DNA from 4 places in the Shewanella sp. SP1S2-4 genome. Region 4 is predicted to be linked to each of the others. Evidence: predicted binding sites of a transcription regulator. Region 4 holds the regulator's gene; each other region holds the start of a gene.
What was found. Region 4 encodes sigma-54, which starts transcription at its own class of promoters, with help from an activator protein. Its sites were predicted from a motif close to GTTGGCACGNNNNTNGNNT; they were not measured.
Positions count from the first base shown of each region.

Region 1: the regulator sigma-54 is predicted to act here: its motif matches at 3,479-3,497, upstream of Q4Q52_RS06310 (flagellar assembly protein FlgT).
Region 2: the regulator sigma-54 is predicted to act here: its motif matches at 1,303-1,321, upstream of Q4Q52_RS08875 (FimV/HubP family polar landmark protein).
Region 3: the regulator sigma-54 is predicted to act here: its motif matches at 2,503-2,521, upstream of Q4Q52_RS00665 (BON domain-containing protein).

Region 1 covers NZ_JAUOET010000004.1:53,386-57,679, reverse strand. The annotation lists gene Q4Q52_RS06330 (hypothetical protein) at 1-465, shown strand, start outside; gene Q4Q52_RS06325 (hypothetical protein) at 509-757, opposite strand; gene Q4Q52_RS06320 (6-hydroxymethylpterin diphosphokinase MptE-like protein) at 757-2,049, opposite strand; tRNA gene Q4Q52_RS06315 (tRNA-Arg) at 2,101-2,176, opposite strand; gene Q4Q52_RS06310 (flagellar assembly protein FlgT) at 2,232-3,398, opposite strand; gene Q4Q52_RS06305 (FlgO family outer membrane protein) at 3,678-4,294, shown strand, end outside.
Region 2 covers NZ_JAUOET010000006.1:186,217-190,510, forward strand. The annotation lists gene rpmE (50S ribosomal protein L31) at 1-85, opposite strand, end outside; gene Q4Q52_RS08875 (FimV/HubP family polar landmark protein) at 267-1,232, opposite strand; gene priA (primosomal protein N') at 1,335-3,530, shown strand; gene argS (arginine--tRNA ligase) at 3,665-4,294, shown strand, end outside.
Region 3 covers NZ_JAUOET010000001.1:161,238-165,531, reverse strand. The annotation lists gene Q4Q52_RS00675 (hypothetical protein) at 190-975, shown strand; gene Q4Q52_RS00670 (DUF3224 domain-containing protein) at 1,130-1,552, shown strand; gene Q4Q52_RS00665 (BON domain-containing protein) at 1,913-2,467, opposite strand; gene Q4Q52_RS00660 (glutamyl-tRNA reductase) at 2,799-3,254, opposite strand; gene Q4Q52_RS00655 (sigma-54 dependent transcriptional regulator) at 3,504-4,294, shown strand, end outside.
Region 4 covers NZ_JAUOET010000013.1:4,642-8,935, forward strand. The annotation lists gene mgtE (magnesium transporter) at 1-166, opposite strand, end outside; gene Q4Q52_RS12965 (HPr family phosphocarrier protein) at 506-781, opposite strand; gene rapZ (RNase adapter RapZ) at 768-1,622, opposite strand; gene ptsN (PTS IIA-like nitrogen regulatory protein PtsN) at 1,619-2,062, opposite strand; gene hpf (ribosome hibernation promoting factor) at 2,065-2,352, opposite strand; gene Q4Q52_RS12985 (RNA polymerase factor sigma-54) at 2,381-3,859, opposite strand; gene lptB (LPS export ABC transporter ATP-binding protein) at 3,967-4,294, opposite strand, start outside.

The sequences.
Region 1 (4,294 bases), on a different contig from region 4:
ACTTCGCTAAATGCTCATTTAATGTTATTTTTTACGGGTTTAAGTAGAATATCAAGTGAAATAGCTGAGAAGAAAATTGCAAATTTGGATTCAAGGAAAAGTCAACTCGAATCTATGTTCAACATGGCATATCAAGCTCGAGATATTATGCAAAGTAGCCACTGTTACATACAAGATGTCGGTGAGATGTTGCACGAATCTTGGCTTTTAAAAAAACAGTTGGCAGATAATATATCATCTTCTGATATTGATGAAATTTATACATCTGCAGTTTCTGCTGGTGCATATGGAGGCAAGCTCCTAGGCGCTGGCGGTGGCGGTTTCTTAATGTTCCTTGCTCCCCCTGATAAACATGATGCAATAAAAAGAAGCTTGACAAAACTTATTCATGTGAGTGTAAAAATTGGTGCTTGTGGTTCTAAAATTGTGATGTATGAACCTAATGGGTTTTATCAGAACTTATAATCTGATGAATAGTTCACATATAATAGTTAAAGTTTAATAGCAGTTATAATAATGCTGGAAGTTCATATTCTAAGTAATCTGCTAGTCCAAGCCAGTCTTGTCGTTCTTGAGCGGCTAACATTAATGGTATTATGTTAGAAATGGCTGATATATCCTTTAATTTTTTCAGTTCTGACTCAAGTAAATCTATGCAATTTCTTAATCTTTTAGAGGCTTCGGCCTCTTTTCCCAAACGGAATTGTTGCGCTGTATTAATTAGTTGAACGTCTAAGGCTTGATTATTATGCAGCATTATTTGCAATCCTTGAATTGAGTTCCTTTGATTTTCGCACCAGATAGGTTTGATTGATAAAACTTTATACGAGGTTTAGTTGCTATATAATGTTCCAAGTTTCTAAGGTAGGCTCTAAAGTTAAGATCAGTTGCAACTCGCTCGCCTCTACCATTGATTATCCAGTGTTTTGCATTCCCCGCCTTAGGGCCAATTTCACCATCCTTCCAAAAAGCATGGGTTTTATTATTTGGATAGCTAAAATCACATCCGAATAATGTAATTTCCCAGATATTTAAGTGTACTGCAAGATCTATGGCTGGATGAATCACGCTGCCATTAGTAAATAAACGTAATTTTGGATATGTTTTATGAAGCTGATCGTAAATTTTCCCTTTTGAATACGCATTAAAACGAGGGCCAGGCCAAGAACCAATTACTTTCGCGGGTATTCTAGGGAAATAGACTAGCGTTACTGTTTCAGGAATACTTTCTGGTAGATGCTCTTGTGTAATATTATGCTCGATACTAACGAGAATATCAGGAATAATACCTTGTCCCATTAATGCTTTGAACGATGTATCTACTGCTATCAGCAATGGCCTATCATTGCTAGGGCGATCACGCTGTGATTTTAGGTAACCGTAATGTTCCTCTAGTGTAGGGCCAGATCCTATGACAAAAGCTGTGTGCTGCTTGTGTATTAATTTTAACATTGCGGCATCAGGATCTAATTTGAGAAAAGAGAGATTCTCTGAGAATCTTGCTTTAATTACAGGGTCATCTAATTTATGTTTGCTATTCACAAATTCTATATTATTTTCGTAAACCAGCAAATCACGTAAACTGGCATTTTCATTTGAGACTAAACTTAAGTCTGGGGTGATGGCAATATAGACCGGATCAAGGCGATTTTGTTTTTGGGGCTCGAGTAGTTGAACTTTGGGATGACTAAGCCATTCTGATTGATCTGTATAGGTGATCAATAATGAGAATAGTGACGTATTAAGCAAGCAGACTTTAATCGTATTAATCGATTTTTTTTCAATTAATAGTGTCGGAACATCTCCCATACCCACACCATAAACTGTCACACTATTTACATCTTTTGGAAGGGTATTGATGTACAGCTTGGCTTCTGCAATACGATCGTGTCGGCTGCTTAATTGAATACCATTAACACTGATTGTTTGATTACTTCCAATAACTAAGTGAGCTTTAAGGTGATCAAATGGACTTGATTTTATTGCAGCTGCTACGATAGGCCAACGCTTGACGATAATATTGAGATTAGACGCAAATAGCTCAGTCATTCCGTTTCTCCGGAAGATTTCTGGGAGTTTGATATCACCAAGGTCACTATCTGGTCTCTCCACAGGGACTCGAACCCCGATCGGCCGCTTAGGAGGCGGCTGCTCTATCCTGTTGAGCTATAGAGAGACGACAGTGATTATACTGGTTTTATCTCTGATTAAAAGGCTTATGATTTAGTTGCTTAAATCTTAAGCGCTATGTCGTTTATCTGCACATTGTAGGCTGCATTTTGGTCTAAAAGTACTGCTGTAGAGCTTTCTTCACTCACTTGTTCGATTTTTACCGTGGCTCGACTTTTGGTTGCGACGGCGCGCATTTCATTGAGTCGATCGGGTAGATTTTGCTGTAATACGACTTGGAATTTATCCCCGACACGAATGCCATGTTTACGGCCGAGATTTAAAATGATCCTGTCCGCTTGGCGGCTCACGACTTGGCCGAGTAAGGGTCTGCAATTGAGTGTGCTGTCTAAATCATGGGTAGCCTGTTGCATTAACTTGGTAATATTTTTGCCATAAGATGATCGCCAGAATCTGTCCGTATTCGGGGCTATAATGGCTTGTTCTTCAAATTCCCATGGCGCCGATGTGCTGTAGCTTTTACTCCAAACTTCTTCGCCACTGATCCCATGATAAAGGCTAAGTTTGAACTGGAATTGCCTGAGTGGAGCTTCATTCCAGAATCCTAGGAAGGTTGGCTGCACTGGCTCCATTGAGATATCCATAATTTGTGGTTGGAGGATATATTGGCTGTCGGTAATTTCACTGAGCCAGCTTGGGAGTCGATAACCGCGAATATCCACTAGATCTTGTTTAATGTCGAGCAGCTCTTTAGCGTGAGTGTGGCTAAAACCTGTGGAAGAGTAATCTTCTATAACACTGCCTAGTTTTTCGGAAATAACTTCTTCAAAGCCTGAAAGCTGTCCGTATCTGAGCTGAGTACGATCTTTAATTTGTGCTTGAGGGATTAGAATCGCAGCCTTTAATTGTCCATTTGGACACTGCTGCGTAGGATCATCATTTAGATCGAGTCGTAGGGACACATAAATTTTGTTTCCCTGGATTCGTTCGCTAACGAGTTGGATGCTGATGGCTTGGGCGTTGCGATTTATCGCGAAGTTATTCTGTGTAAGGTTTCCGTTAGAGGTTTGTTGTTCACTGGAGATTTGAATGCCCGTGCTTAATGTCGCGTAGCTAACGGCTTGATTAATCGCTTCTTCCCTTGCTTGAGCCGTATTACCATTGATAATAGTCGCTTCACCACTGGCTTCTATCCATTCGGCCCGAGTAGGCAAAGACAGCAGTGCAAGGCTCAAAATGATGAGCGAAGCTGAACGTGGTATGTGCATCAATACAATCCTTATCGCTAAGCTATTGGCGAGCTTGCTAATCGAGCCAGTTTCCTGACACTTAATCTAATATACCGACAAAGCAAATTTCATGCCTGACTAACGAGAGTTTTCGATAAAGTTTCCATTGGCGCAGTCGATATACAGCGTATGAGCATAATAATGTCGGGCTGGAGCAATTTTGGTCCGAAGATTGCTGGCTTTTGTTACTCACAAAAATGAGACGCGTAGAGTGTGAGTGATTTAATTGCCAGTACACCCACAGATGAGGTAAATCCAATGCTAAAGCGTGTGATTATTCCCTTAACATTACTGATGTTAGGTGGATGTGTGGCTAAATCGGTTACACCGCCCAAGCCGAGTTTAGTGGATGGCAATGGGTTGCCGCCAACGGCAGTGATCAACCATTTAGCACAGCGAATTGTGACAGAGCTCGTTAAGCAAAATGATGCTCTGCGTTCTGATCAACCAATTGTTGTCGCAACCCCAGTATTAGTGGGTGACATGAATGGCACAAATGCGTTGGCGCAGCAGTTACAGCAAGGATTAATGACGTCGCTCCATAGCTTTCAGTTTAATGTAGTGGATTTAAATTTAGCTGATGGCTTGAGAGTGACGGCTAATGGGGATTTTATTTTGACGCGAGATTGGCAACAATTGTCGAAAAATCTTCCCGTTGAGCATCTTGTTGTATCGACTATGAGCCCCGTTACCAATGGTATGGCGATCAATACTCGGATTGTGAACATAAGTAACAATCGTGTGGTATCGGCCTCTCAAACTTTTGTGACTCAAAAAGAGTTGGCAAACTACATGCAGCCTTCGGAGCAAATTGTGTCACAAAATGGCATCTTATATCGTCAGGCGAGTCCAGGCATGAATGAAGTCCGTGTTTT
Region 2 (4,294 bases), on a different contig from region 4:
CAGCAGTAGAGTTTACTTTGATAACGTTACCACAAGTACAGTTTGCAGTGATGATAGCGTATGTTGGGTGGATACCTGGTTTCATTGGGGTTACCTCAAAAGTGTAAGGCCATGTCGCTCTTCCAACCCGTAGTCGGACACCACATGCATGTTAATAACAATATGTTTAGGGCGCAGAATGGTACAGCATACCCACAAGGGATACAAGTAGATTATCTGAGCGTTTGGCGGTTAATCTGCGTCTATTTTGACTTTAGTTCGCCGCTTCATTCTCCCGCCTCTTTAGCTTCAAACATCGCCTGAGCCTCTTTGGCGTTAGCATGCTGTGCCAAAATCATTTTCGAAGGACAGGACAGAGCCGCATTACTCTTGAGTGCGTTGATTTTATTTTTTGAGAACGCCGCAGGATTCGCCTCATAGATCGCCAGCATAGCGCCATAGACACTCACGTCCCAATCGTTGGCATAGCGATTGGCGATACGCCACAAGGTCTCACCAGCAAGATAAGTTAACTGACAATGTTCAGGTGTCTGCGAAGCGGTTGGGGACGTTTCAGCGGCATTCACTTTGAGTTCGCTATTTGTTGTCTTAACTGCTTCAGTGGCCACTATTTGCTCATCCGCTACTTCAGGAAATTTAAAGCCAGTCACAACTTCAGCCGCTGGCACTGTGGGCTTAGTATTTACATGAGCATCTACATGAGTATCTACATGAATATTTGCAGCCGTAATAACCGTCGCGGTCTTAGCACCCACCACTGATGTGGATTCTGCGGCCACTTTTACAGGCTGAACATTCACTTTATCCGCACGCTTTTGCACCAGCGCTGTCGTCGTACTTTTACTGCCCGATGCCGCGCTCATAGATAGCGCAGCCGATGTTGGCTTAGCCTCGCCAAATAGATTGATACTTTTGACCTCGTACCATCGGTCGAGTCGATACTCCCTCACTAAGAGTTTAGCTTTGTCATCCTTTACATCTTCAACACCTGTGAGCAAAACTAAAAAGCGATTAAGCTCCTCAACCATTAACTTTTCTTCGCCGCCAGCTTGCTGCACCACAAACTCTAAGCGCGACATGTCTTGATTGTCCGCAATCACATTCACCCTGAGTTTTGGATAACCGCCTAACTCAAACATGCGGCTGTTAACACTCACATGGGAGACTTGTGCCATGCTAGGTGCGCTACACACTAACGCGAGTAGACCTAATGATTTCACTATATTAGCCATTTATTTACTCTCAACTATCCTTGGTAAACCATCATTAGGGCTAGCCCTAGCCAGCCGCGCTGAGTACACTAAACCACATTCTTGCCTAAGACTTGCCTGCATATGTCATTGTTTGTCGAAGTTGCGTTACCTGTGCCTATGCGGCAAACCTTTAGCTACCGCGTACCCGAAACTTATCCTAGTACACCGCAGATAGGCGTGCGCGTTAAAGTCCCCTTCGGTCGTCAACAATTAATTGGATTAGTCACAGGTATCACTGAGTCTTGCAGCTTAGCGCCTAAACAGATTAAGTCTGTGCTTGAGTTTATCGACGATAAACCTTTGCTGCCTGAATCACTTTATAAATTAACGCTTTGGGCCGCGAGATACTATTTTTGCAGCCAAGGGCAGATGCTAACCCAAGCCTTACCAGTCGCCCTTCGCAAAGGGCTCAATGCCGCGCCACAAAAGATTCAATTCTGGCAATTAACTGAAATAGGCCAAAATATTGCGCCCGAAGCAGTTAAACGCGCACCCGCACAGAAAAAACTACTCGAGTTACTCAAAACCGCCAGCTTAACCCAAGAAGAGGTTATCAGCTTAGACATCAGTAAGGCGGCGCTTAAAGCCCTAGAAGATAAAGGCTGGGTAGCACGTCATGAGAAAGTCGCCGAGCTTAACCTCGACTGGCGCACCACACTCGAAATGGACGAAACGCCACATAAACTCAATAAAGAACAAGCCGTCGCCGTTGCCACTTTAAATCTGCAACAAGGATATCACTGTACTTTATTAGAAGGCATTACCGGTTCGGGTAAGACGGAAGTCTATTTGGCGGTGCTCGAAGAAGTCCTTAAGCAAGGCAAGCAAGCATTAATTTTAGTGCCTGAAATCGGTTTAACGCCCCAAACTATCAATCGCTTTAAGCGGCGTTTCAAAGTCAATGTCGCCATTTTGCATTCAGGGTTAACCGACAATCAGAGACTCGAAGCTTGGCGCCAAGCCCGCTGCGGTCAGGCCGCCATCATTATCGGCACCCGCTCAGCCTTGTTCACGCCTATGGCCTATCCCGGCATCATCATACTCGATGAAGAACACGACAGTAGCTTCAAGCAACAGGAAGGCGTCGGTTATCACGCCCGCGACTTGGCAGTCATGCGTGGCCATTTAGAATCAATTCCTGTGATATTAGGCACGGCAACCCCCTCACTCGAAAGTCTACAAAATGCCTTAAGTGGCCGTTACCATCATTTGCAATTGGGTGAGCGCGCTGGCGCTGCTAAAAAAGTGCGCCAAGGGATTATCGACATTAAAAATATGCCGTTAAAAGCAGGAATGTCGGTGCCGCTGCTGAACGAAATCCGTCTGCATTTAGACGCAGGTAACCAAGTATTACTGTTTCTCAATCGCCGCGGCTTCGCACCAGCCCTGCTTTGCCATGAGTGTGGTCACTTACACGAATGCGACCGCTGCGACGCGTTTTTCACAGTACATCAATCCCTTGGTGAAATTTGCTGCCACCATTGTGGCAATCAATATGCCATCCCTAAGCAATGCCACAAATGCGGCAGCACTATGCTGATGGGCCAAGGTATAGGCACAGAACAACTCGCCGAAGCGCTGCAACTGGAGTTTCCGAAACATCCAGTAGTGCGCATCGACCGCGATACCACTCGCCTAAAAGGCTCATTAGAAACCCACTTAAACGCAATTCATAAGGGCGAATATAAAATCCTCGTCGGCACGCAAATGCTGGCCAAAGGTCATCACTTCCCTGATGTGACGCTTGTTGGGCTACTCGATGTCGATGGCGCCTTATTCAGCGCCGACTTCCGCGCGCCCGAGCGTTTTGGGCAACTCTATACCCAAGTCGCCGGTCGTGCTGGGCGCGCCAGCAAACCCGGCACGGTATTATTGCAAACTCACCAGAGCGACAATCCTATTTTGCGGGATTTGCTGCACCGCGGTTATGGCGAGTTTGCCCGCAGCCAGTTAAAAGAGCGTCAACAAGCACTGCTGCCGCCAGCATGGCACATGGTGTTGGTACGCGCCGAAGCCCATTTAGCCAGTGATGCCGATAACTTTCTCAACGCCTTCGCCGCGCTCTTGCCGCAAGATAAAGAATTTGAGGTGATTGGTCCTATGCCTGCGCCCTTAGATAAAAAAGCCGGCAAGTTCCGGCGCCAACTGCTATTCCAAGCTAAAAACCGCAACCGTCTGCAGCAAGAGTTTGAACGTATTCATCCGCTTGTAGAGCAGCTTATCGAAGCCAAGCGGTGCCGATGGAGCTTAGACAGAGATCCGCAGGATCTCCTCTGAGTCGAGTATTTGATAAGTATTTAAGCGCCATTTGATAAAAAATCATCGGGAAGATAGCAATTGTTAACCACAAACGGCTAAAATATGCGGTTATTCCCTGTATTCACTCTTAAAGTTAGTGCCGATTAGAACCCATGAAATCACATATCCAATCATTACTTGAACAAACTCTAGAATCCTTTAAACAACAAGGTATTGTGCCTGCTGACTTTGAAGCGCGCATTCAGGTAGATCGAACCAAGGATAAGAGCCATGGCGACTTGGCAACCAACTTAGCCATGATGTTAACCAAGGTCGCGGGCAAGAATCCACGTGAATTAGCCCAACTGATCATCGATACCTTACCGGCTTCGGCTTATGTGGCTAAGGTTGAAATTGCAGGTCCTGGCTTTATCAACTTTTTTATCAACGACAGCGCCTTAGCGGATCAACTGCAAAATGCCGTCAACGATGAGCATTTAGGTATTAAATTACCGACACCACAAACCGTTGTTGTCGATTACTCTTCGCCCAACCTCGCCAAAGAAATGCACGTAGGTCACCTACGTTCAACCATCATTGGCGACAGTGTGGTGCGTGCGCTGGAGTTTTTGGGCCATAAAGTTATCCGTCAAAACCATGTGGGCGACTGGGGCACACAATTTGGTATGTTGCTGGCCTATATGGAAGAGCTACGCGCCAAAAATGGCGAAGAAGCTCAAGTTGAACTGTCTGATTTAGAAAACTTTTACCGCGCAGCCAAACTGCGCTTCGACGAATCAGCA
Region 3 (4,294 bases), on a different contig from region 4:
CGGCCCATTATATTGGCCGAGTAAAGGGTATGTTGCTGAACTTAGCCTGACAAAACTCAAAATAGCGTCACTTTTTTACACTTTACCCACTCCGCTTTAACTCAGTATCTGTAATACTGCTCCGACATTGATTTGAAGTTGATCAGTGTTAGAAAAGCAGTGCACAAAGCGCGCGATTGGGGAGAGAAAATGAGTACGTTTGTAAAGTTAACCTTAGCGGGCACCTTAGTGATATTAGCCATACTCGCCGCAGGTATTTACCGTTTCAACATGACCAATGATGATATTTATATGGTGATGGAAGATGGTAAGGTCATGCAATACGACGAGGCCATGGCGCAGGAAAAAACGCAGGCACAGGCCAATGAGGTCGAAGTGGTGACACCGCTTGAGGTTAAGCCGGTGGCGAATGCGTCGGAAGTGATGCTTAAACTCTTTAGCTTAAATACCGCTAACCCGTTTGAAATTACCCTACCAGAGGGCGGTAAATCGGTTGCCTTGACCCATTTTATTAAGATCAAGCAAACGGAATTTGCGATGGGCGATTATCAAGATGGCGAGGTAAAAGGTCGAGTATTACTGGATTATTTGCGCATTACGCCGTTAAATTTCGATCCCGCTTTAGAGCCTGATACCCAGAGTGACGCGCCAATTCAAGATGATCCTAAAATGCAGACTATGCCCTTTGTGGCACCGTTTATTGTGACGACCCAAGGTTCGGGGGCATTTTGGTATCTTGGCTTGTTTAGCCTCGATTTTGAACACAATAACTTGAAGCATTTAGGCAGCGTCATGCTGGGAGATCGCATCGAGGTGGACAGTATTGAACCTGTTTATCCCTTCGAAGCTCCGTTCAAAATTGCCGTGACTTATCGCGATAGAGCGCCTGACCAACCTATGTCTGAAAGCCCTGAAATCGTTAAAACCTTAGAGGTGACTGTGAGCGAAACTGGCATCACTAACATAACTCAGTAGTGAGTAGTCGTGCGCAACGGGTCGGGAGTAAATGCATTATGGATCTGCGCAGGCTTGTGCTAAGTTATTTTTCGTTCCGTGTGTGATGCTTGCCGCAGCGGCAAGTATTCTCGGGTAGATAGACTTGGCATAATGTTTTGACAAGGAGAGTGTCATGCAAGTTAGCAAAATCACTGGAAAATTTGATGTTAAGCTCACTCCAGATAGCACCTATGCTACGGGTGTGGGCGGCGTGACGCTTGGGCGTATGGGCTTAGATAAGACCTTTTATGGCGAGCTTGAGGGCCGTAGCCAAGGTGAAATGCTCAGTGCAATGACGTCAGTCAAAGGCTCGGCTGGCTATGTGGCGATTGAGCAAGTGGTTGGCAAGGTGTGTGGTAAGCAGGGTAGTTTCGTGCTGCAACATTTTGGCATTATGACCGATGGACAAAACCGTTTGATCTTAGAAGTGGTTCCCCATTCCGGTGCGGGCGAGTTGCAGGGCTTAACGGGCACTATGGCCATCAGTATCGAAAATGGTCAGCATTTTTATGAGTTCCAGTTTGGCTTTGAAGCCAGCGCTGAGCCTGCATTTTAACGCGACTTCAGGCATGATTTTTTAGGCATGATTGTTTCTGAAAATATAGTTTCAGACACTATTGCTTAAGGTGTTATCGCTTAAGGTACTATCGCTTCCAGCATTAGCCTGATGTCGTTCAATTTTCCTACCTTGATTTCGTTTTCTTAAACCTAGTCTTATCTACGTGGCCTAGAAAACCTTGCTTGATTGAGTGAAATAATGGACATAAAAAAACCAGCCTAGGCTGGTTTTTTGTTATTACTTTTTCTTATCAATCGAGTTCAAAAGTTGAGGCAAGATTAACGCCTTGTACTTAACTCTGACTGTTAAAGCGCTACTTTTGAAAGCTAGTTTCAGAAAGTGCAGCTTTAACTAGCGTTAAGAGGCTTTTTTAACGACTTTGATTTTATCGACAACTTTTTTCACATCGTCGGTATTCTCGGCAATTTTCAGCGCTAACTGACGTTCGGCATCGCTAGCAACTTCACCTTTTAAGGTGACGATACCATTAGCGACATCCACATTAATCTGAGTGCCGGAAACATCGGTTGAAAACAGTAAACGGGTTTTGACGACTGTGGCAACCTTAGAATCGGTCAAAGTAGCAACAACTTCACTGGTGCCTTCTTTCTCATTCATCACAATGAGTTGATTATCGACATCTTTTACGCCGTCTAAACTTTTGATCAGTTCAGTGGCAAGGGCTTTATCGACACTGCTTTCCACTTTACCTGTTAACGTCACGTTTCCCTCTTTGACATCCGTTATAATGTCAAAGGAATTGAGATTGGTATTGAGCAGTAAAGTAGTTTCAGCTTTACCATCGATCCAAGCATCCTTAGCCCCGTCCTTCCAATCTTGAGCTGCTGCGACATTTAAACTGATTGAACCGACAAGTAAGGTCGCTAGTACTGATGCTGTTGTGGTTTTCATAATCATATCCTCCGTTGTTTTCTCGATGTTAGATAATGCGTGAATCGTGCCAATATAGTTAAGTTGTTGATTTTAAGGTGTTTATGTGCTGTTTTTGATATTTTGACAGAAGGAGTCTTTTGTTTAAGTCGGTCTTTTTTACCGACAAAATGTAATTTTTTCTGGCAAGCAGAGTCATCTTTAAAGCATAAAAAACCGCACGACTGTGTGCGGTAAAGTGTGTGCGGAATAGTGTGTGGAGTCGCGCGGTGCGTTAAAGCTGGATATTGCCAGGTAAAGAGGCTCATACTGATGCGCACTAATGCAAACTGATGTAAACAGGTGTAAAGGATTAACCAGGATTGAGCGAACTCATACCATCGCAACTGATTTGCAGCCAAGCGGCGCCTTCTGCGAGCTGATTGGCAAGTTGTGGCTGATGTGCTTGCCTTACTGCTTGCTTCATCTGGGTTAACACTTGCTGCTCTATAACGACAAGTGCGGCCATCGCCTGCGATATATGGCACTGATGCAGCAACTTTGTCGCTTGAGTGTAAGTGACAGGTATCGTATGACTCAGGCCATGAAGCGGCTCGCTAGACAAAGGGCGCAGCTGCTCAAATCGCCTCAACATTCGCTGGTGGATATTCGCTTTGGTCGAAAAAATCCGCTTAAGGTTATAGTCTTCGACGTACGTCATCGCTTGGTTGTAAAATGTGAGTCCTTCTTGATTGAGCGTTATCATTTCATCGATCAACATGATATCGGCGCGGATATCAGTCTGATGTTGCACAACATTAGACTTCATTATGGGCCTCCTAATGCCAGTGTTCGACATAGCCTTGTTTAACGGCTTGGGTCAACTAATTGAGTTTCGTTCAGCTACCATGCATATTCTGTTCTCGTTTTTAATGATATGTTAACAGGCTGATTTTTAGACTGATATTCTCGGTTCATTACGCCATCCTCTTGGAATATCGGCAACTATTACCGCTGCTGTTGTTAAAATTTCACGACTGACATACAGTAGCCCTTCATACACAGGGAGTGGGATAGCATGGCTCGATTGACACTTTTTTATCACCTGCAGGATGTAAACGCCGAACAAGCCATCTTAGAACTCGCCGGCGCTGCCGACTTTAATAAACTCCGCAGTGTCGATGATTTACCTTGGATAGAACAGCTTGAGGTGAATCACGTCGATGTTGCCATCATTGAGCTGTCCAGCCTTAGCCGTGAGGATTATCTCGGGCTACTGGACAATGTAGCTCTGTCCAATATCGAGTTTATTTTTCTCTCCGACGGCCAGCCGAACCCCAATCTTGATCAGTTAATGTCGCATTTTGCCGGTTATCATTTTCGCAAACCCTACGACATGACGTTAATCAGCGATATTTTCGCCGATTTTGCCCAGTATCTAGTGTCATCCCCAATTCGGCCTCGGCCTTTTTCCAGCGAGCTAGACCAATATGGTTTACTTGTCGGTTCCTCTGCTGCGATGCATAAGCTGTATCGCACGATTCGCCGCGTCTCTGCGACCGACAGTAATGTGCTGATCATTGGTGAGAGCGGGGCGGGGAAAGAGCTGGTCGCCAATACCATACATCTTGCCAGCCCTAGGCTGAACGAGCCTTTTATCGCGATTAACTGCGGCGCCTTAAGCCCTGAATTGGTCGATAGTGAGTTGTTTGGCCATGTAAAAGGCGCGTTCACTGGCGCTCATCGCGATCACAAAGGCGTATTTGAGCAGGCAGAAGGCGGAACCTTATTTCTCGATGAAGTCACCGAAATGCCAATTGAGCATCAAGTGAAGTTACTCAGAGTGCTTGAAAATAGCGAATATCGCCC
Region 4 (4,294 bases):
CTTGTCTGGCGCTGGGTGGTGAGGATTCTAAGATCAGCGCGATATCTGAGGCGGCCATTTTTTGCAGCATGTTACGCACGTGCACAAACATGCCACTGCTAAGCGCTTGGTTTAACTGGTCGAGACTATGTCCGGTGTGATCGTTTTCTGAATTATCTACGGGCATTTGTCCTCCATAGTTGTCCGCCACTGTGCGGCAAATTGGTTCGAGAGTGCGCTGCTTGGCGCAGGGCTAGACTTAGCGGTGACTTCGCGATAGTTATGCTTCAGTCACAGATAGAGAGCTCTGGCATAGATCATGCGTTTTACGCATAGATTAAGGCGGCTAAGACTAAGGTGAGTCAGCGGTAATGCTCGCTAGTGTAATCGCCTATGGTTCGTGCCGTCGAGCGACAAATATGTCGCCAAGCTTTTGAAACGAGATGTGAACTGCACAAATAAGCAGTGCTAAGTGTGATGTGTACTGATCTGAGTGCCTGTGTGGAACACTGAGTATGAAATGAAACTAACAGGCTTCGTCAAACTTAGCGTCGATTAAGGCACAAATGGCATCCAGAGCGGGCTCTGCATCTGGGCCTTCGGCGATAAGCTTAATGGTTTTACCCATGCCAGTTTCAAGCATCAGTAAGCCGAGCACGCTGGCGGCGGATGCCTGTTTATCGCCTTGTATCAAGGTGATGCTTGCATCAAACTCGGATGCCAGTACCACGAGCTTTGTGGCGGCACGGGCATGTAATCCCAGTTTGTTACAGATGGTGATCTGACGTTCAAGCTTTGGCATTATTCAGCTCTCGATGGCGGGCATAAACCTTATGTTTACCGTTACTAAAGCGTTTAGCCAATTGCTCAGCGACGTAAACCGATCTGTGTTGCCCACCCGTGCAGCCAATGGCCACAGTCAAATAACTGCGATTGTTGCGTTCGAGATGCGGCAGCCAAGTTTCCAGCAAATTCTCGATTTGCCAGATGAACTTATTGACCAGTGGTTGGCGATTTAAGAACTCAGCTACGGGCTCATCTAAGCCAGTCAATGGACGCAGCGCCAGTTCCCAGTGTGGGTTAGGCAGGAAGCGCACATCAAACATAAAGTCGGCTTCGGTGGGCATACCGTGCTTAAAGCCAAAGGACTCAAAGTTGATCACTAATTCTTTATCGACACTGCCGAGCAGAATTTGTCTCACTTGATCGCTTAAATCATAGATATTCAGGTTCGACGTATCTATGTAGTGATCGACCAGTTTTGACATAGGCTCGAGCAGTTTCCCTTCCAGTTTTATTGCTTCTTGCAAAGAGACTTGGCTCTTCGACAAAGGGTGCAAACGGCGGGTTTCGCTGTAACGCTTGAGCAGAATTTTATCGCTGGAATTGAGGAAGAAGCTGGTTAACTCAGTATCAGGAGGCAGGCTCGCGAGTTGCTTCACTAAGACTTTATCCTGCTCAGGCATGTTACGCACGTCGACACTGATGGCGACGAGATCGTTACTGCCTTTGAGTTGCTCAAGCAAAGTGCCGATTAAGGGCAAGGGAAGGTTATCGACACAATAATAGCCGAGATCTTCGAGTACCCTTAGGGCGACAGATTTGCCTGAGCCTGAGCGGCCCGACACTATGACCAGTTTCATCCAGTGATTACCTGATAGAGTTCCGTTTCATCATGCGTCTTGCGTAATTGCTTTAATATTTGCTTGTCGCTCAGCTTTTCGGCCATGCAAGACAAGGTACTTAAGTGCTGCTGACATTGGTCTGCAGGCACCAGTAGTGCAAATAAAATATCAACAGGTTGCTTATCGATAGCATCGAATGCTATCGGCTCTTCACACTTAATGAGTATGGCAATGGGCTGATCTATATCGGCTAGTCGACCATGTGGAATGGCGATGCCGTTACCTATACCTGTGCTCCCCATCTTTTCGCGCGCCACTAGGCTTTCGAATATCTCTTGAGATGAGAGGGTCGGGTACTGGGCAGCGACTAAGTCGCTGATGAGTTCCAGTACCTTTTTCTTGCTGCCCGGAGTGGCGCAGGTAGTGCACTCCGGCCGCAGTATGGTACAAAGTTCCATTATTAGTGTTTTGTTAACTTCTCTTTGTGTTTAATAACCTGACGATCAAGCTTGTCAATCAGGGCGTCTATAGCGGCATACATGTCAGCATGCTCTGAAGTAGCAAAAACTTCACCACCGATAAGATTTATTCTCGCTTCGGCAATCTGTTGCATTTTCTCGACATTGAGCACAACGTGCACATTATTGATCTGTTCGAAATGGCGTTCAAGTTTTGAAAACTTTTCTTCTACATATGCGCGTAACGATTCGGTAATTTCGACATGGTGTCCACTCAGGTTTATTTGCATAGAAACGTCCTCCGATATCCACTGTAGGTTATAAACTTTTACGCTGATTAGAAGGCGGAATGAGCATAGCCTCTCGGTACTTCGCAATGGTTCTGCGGGCTACGTTGATCCCTTGTTCTGCCAGAAGTTGTGCCATCTTACTGTCGCTCAATGGTTTTTTCTGGTTTTCCGCTGCAACCAGTTTCTTAATGAAGGCTCTGATTGCTGTGGATGAGCACTCCCCACCATCGTCAGTACCGACGTGGCTAGAGAAGAAGTATTTTAGTTCAAAAAGTCCCTTAGGGGTATGCATGTATTTCTGTGTCGTCACCCGTGAGATGGTCGACTCATGCATTTCTACCGCTTCGGCAATATCGTTAAGCACCATAGGTTTCATGGCTTCTTCACCGTATTCAAAGAAACCTTGCTGATATTGGACGATACAGTTCGCCACCTTCAACAAGGTATCATTACGGCTCTCTAAACTCTTGATAAACCATTTAGCCTCTTGCAGATGGCCACGAATAAATTGGCTATCGGCTTGGCTTTTAGTGCTGCGCGCCATCGAGGCATAATGTTGGTTTACATTGATTTTTGGCATGCAGTCAGGATTCAGCTCAACCACCCAGCGGCCATTTTTCTTCGACACTGACACATCTGGGATGACGTATTCGTCATCGTTGGGCGTAATCAATAAACCTGGGCGGGGATTGAGGGTTTGGATAAGCGCTATGCCGTCTCTTAACTCATCCTCTTTTAATTTAGTCTTACGCATCAACAATCTAAAATCGCGGGCGGCGATCAGATCTAAATGATCTTTGATCAGCATGCGGGCGTTTTCTAGGTTGGGCGTGTCAGCGGCGAAATGCGACAGTTGGATCAACAGGCACTCGCTTAAATCGCGGGCGGCAACACCAATGGGATCAAAGTGTTGAATGCGCTTGAGTACGGCTTCGACTTCGTCAAGCTCAACCTCAGGATTGCCCATAGCTTCGAGAATTTCTTCAGTGCTTTGGGTGAGATAGCCCTGATCGTCAATGGCATCAATAATGGCGGTGGCAATGGCTAAATCGGTTTCAGAAAACGGCGTGAGGTTTTTTTGCCATTCTAAGTGCTCATACAAGCCTTCACTGGTCTCACCTTGGAAGGGCATATCATCTTCACGACTGCCACCGGGGCCAGAATTGGGGGAGGCGGTGAACACTTCATCCCAGGTGGTGTCCATGGGGAGTTCGTCGGGCATGGATTCTTTGGTTAAGGACTCTGCCGTGTCTATGGTGGAGCTGTCTTTCTCTGGCGGCAGAGTGCTCGATTCACTGAAATCCGTATCGGATAGCGTTTGGTTTACAGGGGCTTTAGTGGCGTCGAATTGATCCTCTTCCAGCTCGAGAAGGGGATTAGAATCTAAGGCTTGCTGGATCTCTTGCTGCAGTTCTAATGACGACAGTTGCAACAGACGTATGGCCTGTTGTAATTGTGGCGTCATGGTTAACTGTTGACCCAGTTTGAGCTGGAGTGACGCTTTCATGTTACCGCTGATCCCTACGTTATTATTGTTGGATGAGGTCGCTTGTTATCATCTTGAGTGGAGTCCAATGGTGGCATAAATTACCTGCATTGGCTCCGCTTGATTAACTATAGCCTGAATTGTTCACCTAAGTACACAGCCCTAACTTGCTGATTGTCTAAGATCTCTGCGGGTGTCCCCTCGGCAATCAAGTTTCCGTGACTCACGATATAGGCATGTTCACACACATCTAATGTCTCACGGACATTGTGGTCTGTGATCAACACGCCAAGGCCACGACTTTTGAGCTGTTCGATAATCTTTTTAATGTCGATAACCGAAATCGGATCGACACCAGCAAAGGGTTCATCGAGCAAAATGAACTTAGGATTTGCTGCTAACGCCCGCGCAATTTCGACACGGCGACGTTCACCGCCCGACAATGACATGCCTTGG